Regions from separate parts of the Alkalihalobacillus sp. NPDC127517 genome, predicted to be linked through region 1. Evidence: riboswitches for the same ligand, from Rfam matches in the RefSeq annotation. Region 1 holds a riboswitch; each other region holds the start of a gene.

Region 1 (3,282 bases):
GTTTCATACTACTCTTTTTCTTTTTTAAAAAGGTAATCTTGTATTGGTGCACAACTGTTTACATGGGAATTTTTCATCATTAAGATAATGGAGGAGATACTCATGAAAAAAGAGCACTTTAAAGTTGAAGGAATGGACACAGAATTTGTTGAATTTCGACACAAAGAGCATAATATTTTGTTCACAAGATTCGAACGTATTAGGTTTAAAGGAGAAAAAGTTAGAGAAGAGGCCAAATATTTATACCTTATTTATATTTTTCGTAAAAAGCATAAGGTAGTAAAAAATAATGATGAAAAGGCAATGGGCCCCTTTAACATAATTTGTTTTAATCAGGTCTATCATACCTTCGATTCAACAATATGTAGATGCACTACGTATGCCATACAAAAATAAAAGAGAAAAACTTGCTACGATAGAAGAAGAGAGACTACTAGTTCGTTCAATTTATGTTCGATTTGAAGATGTAATTAATGCAATTACAAGTATCTCAAATGAAGAAGAAAGTGAGGAAAGAGATTACGTTAAAAAAATCGTTACAGAGACATACGGTGATATATTTAGGAAGATACGTTGGATTTTAGATGAGGAAAATGATGTCGATGAGTTATGGAATTTTGTCTCGCCATTTCATAGATCTATTAATAAAAGGTGGGATGAGTTAGAAATTGTAATTCATGATAAAGGAATTCAGGCCGTAATTAGGGGAGAAAGTGTTACTCATCTCTGGATTAATATATTGCGTTGGATTGAGGAGCATAAACTCCCATTATGATATTGCGTTGCAACCGGTGCATATTAACCGTAGAAAATTCACAACAAGCCGAGAGTATCAATCTTTGTTAACAGGAGAAACGTATTATATTGAGGCAAAGATTAACACAGAGCGTGCTATGCTTACTATTATAAAGATGCTAGATAAACTAGGAGTAAAAGCATATACGCCACTATTAAATAGTAAAAGTTAAATAACAAACTAATTTCTAATTAAATGAATCAGATTTTAAACGCATTGATGGAATGAAAAAATCATATTCCCCAATTGACAAAACCCCAAAACTTTCATAACATTGTGAAATACATATAACTTCATATCTTATCCAGAGTGACTGAGGGACAGGCCCGATGACGTCCGGCAACCATCATGTGTGACATGAAAGGTGCTACTTCCTGCAGAATGATTTCATTCTGAGAGATAAGTTTTTTATTGAAACGCCTCTTTCTGATGAAAGGGGCGTTTTTTGATTGTTTATTCAACTATGCATCTACATAAAAGGGGAGAGTTTACATGATGAAAAGACATGCTCGTTTGACTCAATCGGTTGTTGCGGTTCTTGGTTTGGCGGTTCTAGCAGGTGGGTGTTCTGTTGGAAATACCACAACAAATGAACAGGTCATCTTAGTTGGTACGCAGAATGATTACCCACCTTTCGCGTTTGCGGATGAGAGCAATGAACTAACTGGTTATGATATTGAGGTGGTCCAGGAGATCGATAAGCGCTTGGATGGCTATGCGTTTGATTTTGTGGCGACGCCTTGGGATAGTATGTTCCTGGCGCTTGAATCCAATAAGATTCAGGTAGTGGCGGATCAGGTGGCGAAAACGCCTGAGCGTGAGGAGAAGTATTTGTTCTCAGAGGAGTCGTACTTTGCTGCGGAGACGGTGATTGTGGTGAAGTCGGGTGAAGAGGATATTGAGATGATTGAGGATCTAGAGGGGAAAAAGGTCGGGGCGCTCGCTGGGGATTCGTATACGCTGTTGCTTGAGGAATACAACAAGGATGCGGAGAACCCAATTCAACTGGAGTACAGTGAGAGTGGTACACCTGCTGAGATCCTGCAGGACGTTCAGAACGGGCGCGTGGATGCGTATGTAAATGATCCAATTATGATTGATACGGTGCTCGATAAATATGACTTAGATGTTGAGATTGTGGGTCAGTCGTTAGTGAATGACAATATGGGCATTGTGTTCGCACAGTCGGAAGAGGGCGAGGAGCTACAGAAGCTAATTGATCCGATCTTAAAGGAACTGAAAGAAGACGGGACGCTTGCCGAGCTTTCAGTGAAGTGGACAGGTGGAGAGTATATTCCGGAATAGAGTGGAAGAGGGGAAGACATCATGGAGAACTTACTAGACCTTCAATTTCTAATTGAAAGCATTCCATATATTTTAGCGCGGCTGCCAATTACGCTTGGGATTGCGGTAGGATCGCTCACCTTAAGTTTAGTGATTGGGCTTGGGACTGCATTGATTAAAATTTACCGGGTTCCTGTATTGCGGGTGATAACATCAGTCTATGTTTCGTTTGTGAGGGGCACACCGCTTTTAGTGCAGCTGTATCTCGTCTTCTACGGGATTCCTAAGGTGATCTATTTTCTGCAGCGGGAACAAGGGTGGCTGCTTGGGCTCGATGTGAATCTGATTGCTCCAGAGGTGTACGCTCTCTTAGCCTTTTCCTTTAATCTAGGTGCGTATTTATCAGAGACGATTCGTTCGGCAATTGAGTCGGTGGATCGCGGGCAGTTTGAGGCGGCAAAGGCGATTGGGATGAAGCCGACGCAGATGATGCTGAAGATTATTTTCCCGCAGGCCTTAATTGTAGCGATCCCGAACCTTGGAAATATGTTCATTACTACGATTAAGGATACGTCACTTGTCTTTATTATTGGCGTGATCGATATTATGGGCCAGGCGAAGATTCTTGGCTCGCGTGGGTTAGCCTTTTTTGAAGTGTATATTGCGGTGTCGATTATTTATTGGATCGTGTGCCTGATGGTGGAGAGGGTGCTTGTGATCATTGAGAAACGGGCGCGCAGATATGAAAGAGGGATTGCATCATGATCAAGCTAGAGAATTTACATAAGTACTTTGGGAAACACCATGTGCTAAAGGGGATTGATCTTTCGGTGAACAAAGGAGAGGTTGTGGCGATCTTAGGTCCAAGTGGCTCAGGCAAATCAACACTCCTGCGTTGCATGAACTTTCTTGAGGAGCCAACAAGTGGCTTCGTTGAAGTGAGTGGGAAAAGAGTAAATGTGGAGTCGGCTAGTAAGAAAGAGATTCTGGCACTTAGGACGTCTACCGGCATGGTGTTCCAGCAGTATAACCTGTTCAAGAACTTAACGGTGCTCGATAATGTGATGATTGGTTTAACGAGTGTGAAGCAGCTGAAAAAGAATGAAGCGAAGCAAAAGAGCATTGATATTTTAGAGCGTGTGGGTCTGGGGAACCGGTTAAATCATTTTCCTGCGCAGCTATCAGGAGGACAGCAGCAACGG
Region 2 (3,282 bases), on a different contig from region 1:
AGCTATGCTACATAGTTGTACGATTCACAAAAAAGCATTAATCGGTATGGGATCTATCATTTTGGACGGTGCGGAGATTGGTGAAGGTGCTTTTATCGGTGCTGGAAGTCTTGTTCCTCAAGGAAAAAAGATTCCTGCTCATACACTTGCGTTTGGACGACCCGCCAAAGTCATACGAGAGCTGACCGAAGAAGATCGTGCTGATATGGAACGAATTCGTTCAGAATACGTGGAAAAGGGACAATATTATAAAAGGCTTCAATCTGAGACCAACGACTGATTCTAGCCCTAATTGAATGAATATAAAAAATAAGCTGCATCCAAATGGATGCAGCTTATCTTAGTTATTATGCCATTTTTACGCTAGCTTGTTCTTTTAATGTTGCAGCCTTATCTGTTTTTTCCCAAGGTAAGCTCACATCTGTACGACCAAAGTGGCCGTATGCAGCAGTTTGCTTGTAGATTGGGCGACGCAGATCAAGCATACGAATAATACCAGCTGGACGTAGGTCAAAGTTTTTACGAACAAGAGACACAAGCTCTTCTTCTGACACTTTACCTGTTCCAAATGTATCAACAGAGATAGATACAGGCTGAGCCACACCAATCGCATACGCAAGCTGAACTTCTGCTTTATCAGCAAGACCTGCAGCAACAATGTTTTTCGCAACATAACGTGCAGCATACGCACCAGAGCGGTCTACTTTTGTTGCATCTTTACCGGAGAATGCGCCTCCACCATGACGTGCATAACCGCCATACGTATCAACGATAATCTTACGTCCTGTTAATCCAGCATCCCCTTGAGGTCCACCAATTACAAAACGTCCAGTTGGATTAATGAAGTATTTTGTATTTTCGTCAATTAATTCAGCAGGTACCACATGTTTAATGACATGTGTTTTTAAATCATGTTGAATTTGTTCTAATGTTGCTTCTGGTGCATGCTGAGTTGAAATAACAATCGTATCAACACGAGCAGGCTTCCCTTGCTCATCATACTCAACCGTTACTTGAGTTTTTGCATCTGGGCGAAGGTAATCAAGAATTTCTTCTTTACGGACTTCTGCCACACGACGTGCAAGCTTATGACTTAAAGAGATCGGTAAAGGCATTAACTCTTTCGTTTCATTTGTAGCAAAACCAAACATTAATCCTTGGTCTCCTGCACCGATAGCTTCAATTTCTGCTTCTGTCATTTGTCCTTCACGAGCCTCTAATGCTTTATCAACACCTTGTGCGATATCAGCCGATTGCTCATCAATTGAAACAAGGACTGCACACGTTTCCGCATCGAATCCGTATTTCGCACGTGTATAACCAATTCCTTTAATCGTGTCACGTACCACACGTGGAATATCCACATATGTACTTGTTGTAATTTCTCCTGCTACTAACACCATTCCTGTAGTAACTGACGTTTCACACGCCACACGAGCGTTAGGGTCTTTCTTTAAAATTTCATCTAAAATCGCATCAGAAATTTGGTCACAAATTTTATCAGGATGTCCCTCTGTTACTGATTCGGATGTAAATAATCGTCTACTTTTAAGTTCTGTCATGTTAAACATCACCCTTCCAATTGAGTCTAAGCTTCTCTTATCAGCCTAATCACAGGTTGAGATTAAATATACACAATAAAAAACCCTTCTCCTCTATATTGAGGAAAAGGGTTGAAATGTTGTCCTTTAACCTCTTATCGTTCAAGGCAATTGCCTTGCAGGTTAGCACCTTTCCACTTTTAGTAAAGTAGTGGTTGCTGGGCTTCACTGGGCCTGTCCCTCCGCCGGCTCTCCGATAAGATCCGTTCGCCATGAAGTATATATCATTCTTTCTTGAAAGTCAATCTATTCAAGGCTTTCATGCGATCTGAATGACCTAAATAGATGAACCTAACAAAAGTATAGACTAATTATTTAAATGTGTTATACTAATTAAAAAATAAGTTATTATTAAGCAACTTAATTGGAGAGGAGTATCATATTATGAACATACTTAATACAGCTATTGCGCTTGAAGACCTCTTATCTCAATCTAGAGTACAACATAATCTTTCTGTTCCTAGTCTAGTAAGTAAAGCACTTCAAAATAAAGAAGGTGTGCTAACCGAAAGTGGTGCACTTAGCGTCGAGACAGGTGCATATACTGGTCGTTCTCCTCGGGACAAATTCATTGTAAGAGAAGATTCCGTTGAGTCACTTATTCATTGGGGGGCTGTTAATCAACCTATTTCAAGTGATCTATTTACTGCTCTTTATGATAAAGTCTTAACTCATTTAAGTGAAAAAGAAGAGATCTTCGCGACTCATGGATTTGCTGGAGCAGATACAACGTACCAACTACCTATTCGAATGGTAAATGAGTTCGCATGGCATCAGCTTTTTGCAAAACAGCTGTTTATCAGGTCAGATGAAGTACCTGAGAATTCATGGCAGGAGTCTTTTACAATCGTATCAGCTCCTACGTTCAAAGCAGATCCTCAAACGGATGGAACACGCTCGGAAGCATTTGTCATCATTTCATTTGAAAAACGTATCGTATTAATTGGTGGAACAGAATATGCAGGTGAGATGAAGAAATCAATCTTTTCTGTTATGAACTTTTTATTACCACTTGAAGGGGTTCTCCCTATGCACTGCTCAGCTAACACGAGCACAGAGGGTGACGTCGCCTTGTTTTTTGGATTATCTGGTACAGGTAAGACCACTCTTTCAGCAAGCCCAGATCGGTTGTTAATTGGTGATGATGAACACGCCTGGTCGGCAAATGGAGTGTTTAATATTGAAGGTGGGTGCTATGCTAAGTGCATCAATCTTTCCCTTAAAAATGAACCACAGATCTGGAATGCCATCAGGTTTGGCACAGTGTGCGAGAATGTCGTGGTTGCTGAAAATGGGAAGGCTGACTACGATGATGTATCACGAACGGAAAATACTCGTGCTGCGTACCCGCTACATTACATTCCAAATGCACTTGAACCAAGCATTGCTGGACACCCTTCGACGATTATCTTTTTAACCGCAGATGCATTTGGTGTCTTGCCTCCAATAAGTAAGCTGACAAAAGAACAAGCGATGTACCATTTCTTATCTGGATACACGAGTAAGCTAGCCGGAACTGAACGAGGCGTTACAGAACCCGAAGCTACCTTCTCCACATGCTTTGGTGCTCCTTTTCTACCATTACCACCTAAGCATTATGCATCCATGCTAGGTGAATTCATTGATATGCATAATGCCGAAGTATTTTTAGTCAATACGGGATGGTCAGGTGGACCATATG
Region 3 (3,282 bases), on a different contig from region 1:
GCCTGGTTCGGTTGAACATAATCGTTAAAGCTCACAATTTCAATGTTAATGCCTTCTTCTTTAGCGATATCAGAGATAAAGTCCCACTGACGCGCATCTGTTCCCGCAATACCAATTTTGACCGTTTCTTCATCTCCTGAACCACATGCGGTAAGTGCTGCGAGTCCAAGTCCTGCTACCAACAATTTTAATGTGTTTTTCATAATACTCTCCACCCTTTTCTCTCTGTTTTATCTTCTTCTCGATCTCTTAGCAAGTAAATTTCCAAGTGATTGCAAGCCTTGAACCATAACAATTAATAAGATAACTGTGATTACCATTGTGGCATTGTCAAAACGCTGATATCCGTAAGTAATGGCAACATTACCAATTCCACCTGCCCCGATGGCACCTGCCATTGCAGTGGCACCGACAAGTCCAATCGTTGCAGTTGTAATACTTAAAATGAGTGAGCCTTTTGCTTCCGGTAATAAGAAACGGAAGATAATCTGTGTTTTTGACGCTCCCATTGAGTCAGCCGCTTCAATGATGCCGGGATCGACTTCAAGTAATGAGTTCTCAATTAACCTGGCAATATAAGGTGCTGCGTATACAACAAGCGGTACAACAGCTGCTTCCATTCCAACAGCACTTCCAACAATAAAACGTGTGAATGGGATTATTGCCACCATTAAAATAATAAAGGGAATTGAACGCAGCACATTAATAATTGGATTCAATATGTTAAAAAACCATGTACATTCAAGAATATGCCCTTTACGTGTCACAACGAGTACAACACCAAGTAAAATACCAATGATCGCTGAAAATAATAAGGATAAGAACACCATATATAACGTTTCATAAAGGGAGGTGATCAGTATATCCGTTGAAATGTTTGGTCTAATGGATTCTGGTAGGCTCTCAAGCATCAAGTTTCACCTCCGTTACAAGTAAATCTTTGTCTAGAATAAATTGAAACGCTGCTTCAAGTGACTCCGGTTCACCTTGTACTTCAACAGTTAAGCTCCCGAATGGTGTATCCTGGATTTCTGTAATGTTTCCAAAGAGTACATTGACATCAACGTCAAATTTTCTAACAAGCTCAGACAAAAGTGGCTTCCCAGAAGACTCACCTATAAATTCTATTTTGTAGATTCTCGTTTTTTCCGACCCTTGCTCCAGAATACGTCGTACACTTGCTGGAATTTGATCATTTACTACTGATCGAACAAAGTTTTTTGTAGTCTGATGCTGCGGTTTAGAGAAGACATCAAGAACCGTACCTTCTTCAATAATTCGTCCGGATTCCATCACGGCTACGCGATCGCAGATTTCACGGATCACTCCCATTTCATGAGTAATGATTAAGATCGTCACGTTAAATTCTGTATTCACTCGTTTAAGAAGCTGGAGGATGGCACTTGTTGTTTCTGGATCAAGAGCTGATGTTGCTTCGTCACATAGAAGAACGGCTGGATTCGATGCAAGCGCACGGGCGATCCCAATCCGTTGCTTTTGTCCACCAGAAAGCTGTTCTGGATAGCTTTCCGCTTTATCTGATAAACCAACAAACTCTAGTAATTCCGCTACTCGTTTCTTCACTTCTGCTTGAGGTGTACGAACAAGTCGCAAGGGGACAGCTACATTCTCAAACACCGTTTTTGATTGAAGCAAATTAAAGTGTTGAAAAATCATACCGATATCGCGCTTTGCCTTCTGCAATTGGCTTCCCTTTAATGACATAATGCTCTGGCCATTTACGATTACGTCCCCATCAGTTGGACGCTCAAGCAGATTCACACTCCGTATTAATGTACTCTTCCCTGCTCCACTAAATCCGATGACACCAGCAATTTGTCCTTTTTCTACACGAAATGTCACGTCATCAAGTGCCTTTACTTCGCGATCCGTTGTTTTAAATACCTTACTAACTCCCTTAAATTCAATCAATGGTCGTACCTGCCTTCCCTTAAAAATAGTCTATATCGATGAGGATACTAAGGTTTGAAAGCGATCTCTTACCCTTACTCTCATGTTTTCCTAAAAACAATAAAAACCCTCTTATTTAACTAAAAATAAGAGGGTTGAAATGATTGTTGTAAGTCATTCAGCTCTTATTATCCAGGTCTTTCACCTGCAGGAATTAGCACCTTCCGCAATTGCGGGGTTGCTGAAGCATCATCGGGCCAGTCCCTCTGCTCCTCTTAATAAGAATATGTGGTTGTGTTGTGTTAAAAACACAATATCAGAATTTGTCGAATCTGACAAGAGGTATTTCTTTTTTACAAGTATTGATATGCTTCTTTAGGATAAACGTTTAACAGTTTTGCGAGCTCAGTCTGCTGATCTTCAGCTACCTCCACAACTGCTTCAAAGATTAATCCTTCGTTCGCCAGGTTTTGTGCTTTTTTCGGCAAAACAAAGGTTACTGTATCTTTTGTATCCATCGACTTCACATGAATACGATCTTCAGTCACTTCCGTTACCTTGAACAGTCCACCTGTTGCTTCAGGATCGACCTTTTGATACTGAGGTAAAGAAAAACGTCCTGAATCAGATGACAGATTATACACTTGAACAGCTTCAATTAAAGAAGTCTCAAGCTCTGAGCAAACCGCAGAAGCGTCTGCATGAATGGCTGTTCCTACGTTCTGATCTAGCCACTTCGTAAATGCTTTAATTGTACTTAGTAGGTCTTTTACCTGTGTTTGGCTAATGACATCATTTTCAAAGAGATCAATAAGTAAGTGTTTTTTCCAGAAGTCTTTTGTGCAATCAGACCAATTCTTTGTTCTCTGTACTTCTAATGAGTAACGAATGGTGAATAAGCTTGTCCGGTACTTACGAACAGTACCTGCTGCCTTTCCATCTGTTTTCTCTTTAAAGAAGCGTAGAATAGGGTCATGGTAAAATGCATCAATCGTGTTTGGATTAAATCCTAAGTCCTCATATGTCTCAATATCCTCTTGTTTAACAGAAAGGAATTGATTGTTATGGTAATAGATTGGCTTTAAGCTACTATCCCGATTCTCTTTTTGAGTCACAAATGGCGACTCAGGTAAGCCTGCCTCTTTTCGGAAGTGATTGATATCAAATGTGATATCCACCGTTTGATACTTTGTAATCACTTGATCATATAGATTAAACTCGCTTTGTCTAAACCAGCTTTCAGCCTCTTCCATCCGGTTGTTATCAACCAGCTCGTAGATACTATGCTGATCAAGTGCAGGAATTGGCGCACTTAAGTCAAAGGATTTAGCTTGTTCCGCGTAAAGAGCAAAATATTCCGGTGGCTCCCCT

The links. Region 1 has a riboswitch for S-adenosylmethionine ahead of ACQKKO_RS05450 (transporter substrate-binding domain-containing protein). Riboswitches for the same ligand answer to the same signal wherever they lie in the genome.
Region 2: it holds a riboswitch for S-adenosylmethionine, as region 1 does, so the genes downstream of both, metK (methionine adenosyltransferase) here and ACQKKO_RS05450 (transporter substrate-binding domain-containing protein) in region 1, are expected to answer to the same signal.
Region 3: it holds a riboswitch for S-adenosylmethionine, as region 1 does, so the genes downstream of both, ACQKKO_RS07710 (methionine ABC transporter ATP-binding protein) here and ACQKKO_RS05450 (transporter substrate-binding domain-containing protein) in region 1, are expected to answer to the same signal.

The regions. Positions count from the first base shown of each region.
Region 1 covers NZ_JBNNQX010000003.1:255,006-258,287, reverse strand. The annotation lists gene ACQKKO_RS05460 (hypothetical protein) at 103-396, shown strand; gene ACQKKO_RS05455 (hypothetical protein) at 380-775, shown strand; SAM riboswitch class I at 1,094-1,202, shown strand; gene ACQKKO_RS05450 (transporter substrate-binding domain-containing protein) at 1,289-2,101, shown strand; gene ACQKKO_RS05445 (amino acid ABC transporter permease) at 2,123-2,845, shown strand; gene ACQKKO_RS05440 (amino acid ABC transporter ATP-binding protein) at 2,842-3,282, shown strand, end outside.
Region 2 covers NZ_JBNNQX010000008.1:132,468-135,749, forward strand. The annotation lists gene ACQKKO_RS12580 (gamma carbonic anhydrase) at 1-280, shown strand, start outside; gene metK (methionine adenosyltransferase) at 348-1,562, opposite strand; SAM riboswitch class I at 1,694-1,804, opposite strand; gene pckA (phosphoenolpyruvate carboxykinase (ATP)) at 1,986-3,282, shown strand, end outside.
Region 3 covers NZ_JBNNQX010000005.1:53,942-57,223, forward strand. The annotation lists gene ACQKKO_RS07700 (MetQ/NlpA family ABC transporter substrate-binding protein) at 1-203, opposite strand, end outside; gene ACQKKO_RS07705 (methionine ABC transporter permease) at 231-911, opposite strand; gene ACQKKO_RS07710 (methionine ABC transporter ATP-binding protein) at 904-1,932, opposite strand; SAM riboswitch class I at 2,094-2,196, opposite strand; gene ACQKKO_RS07715 (YecA family protein) at 2,265-3,282, opposite strand, start outside.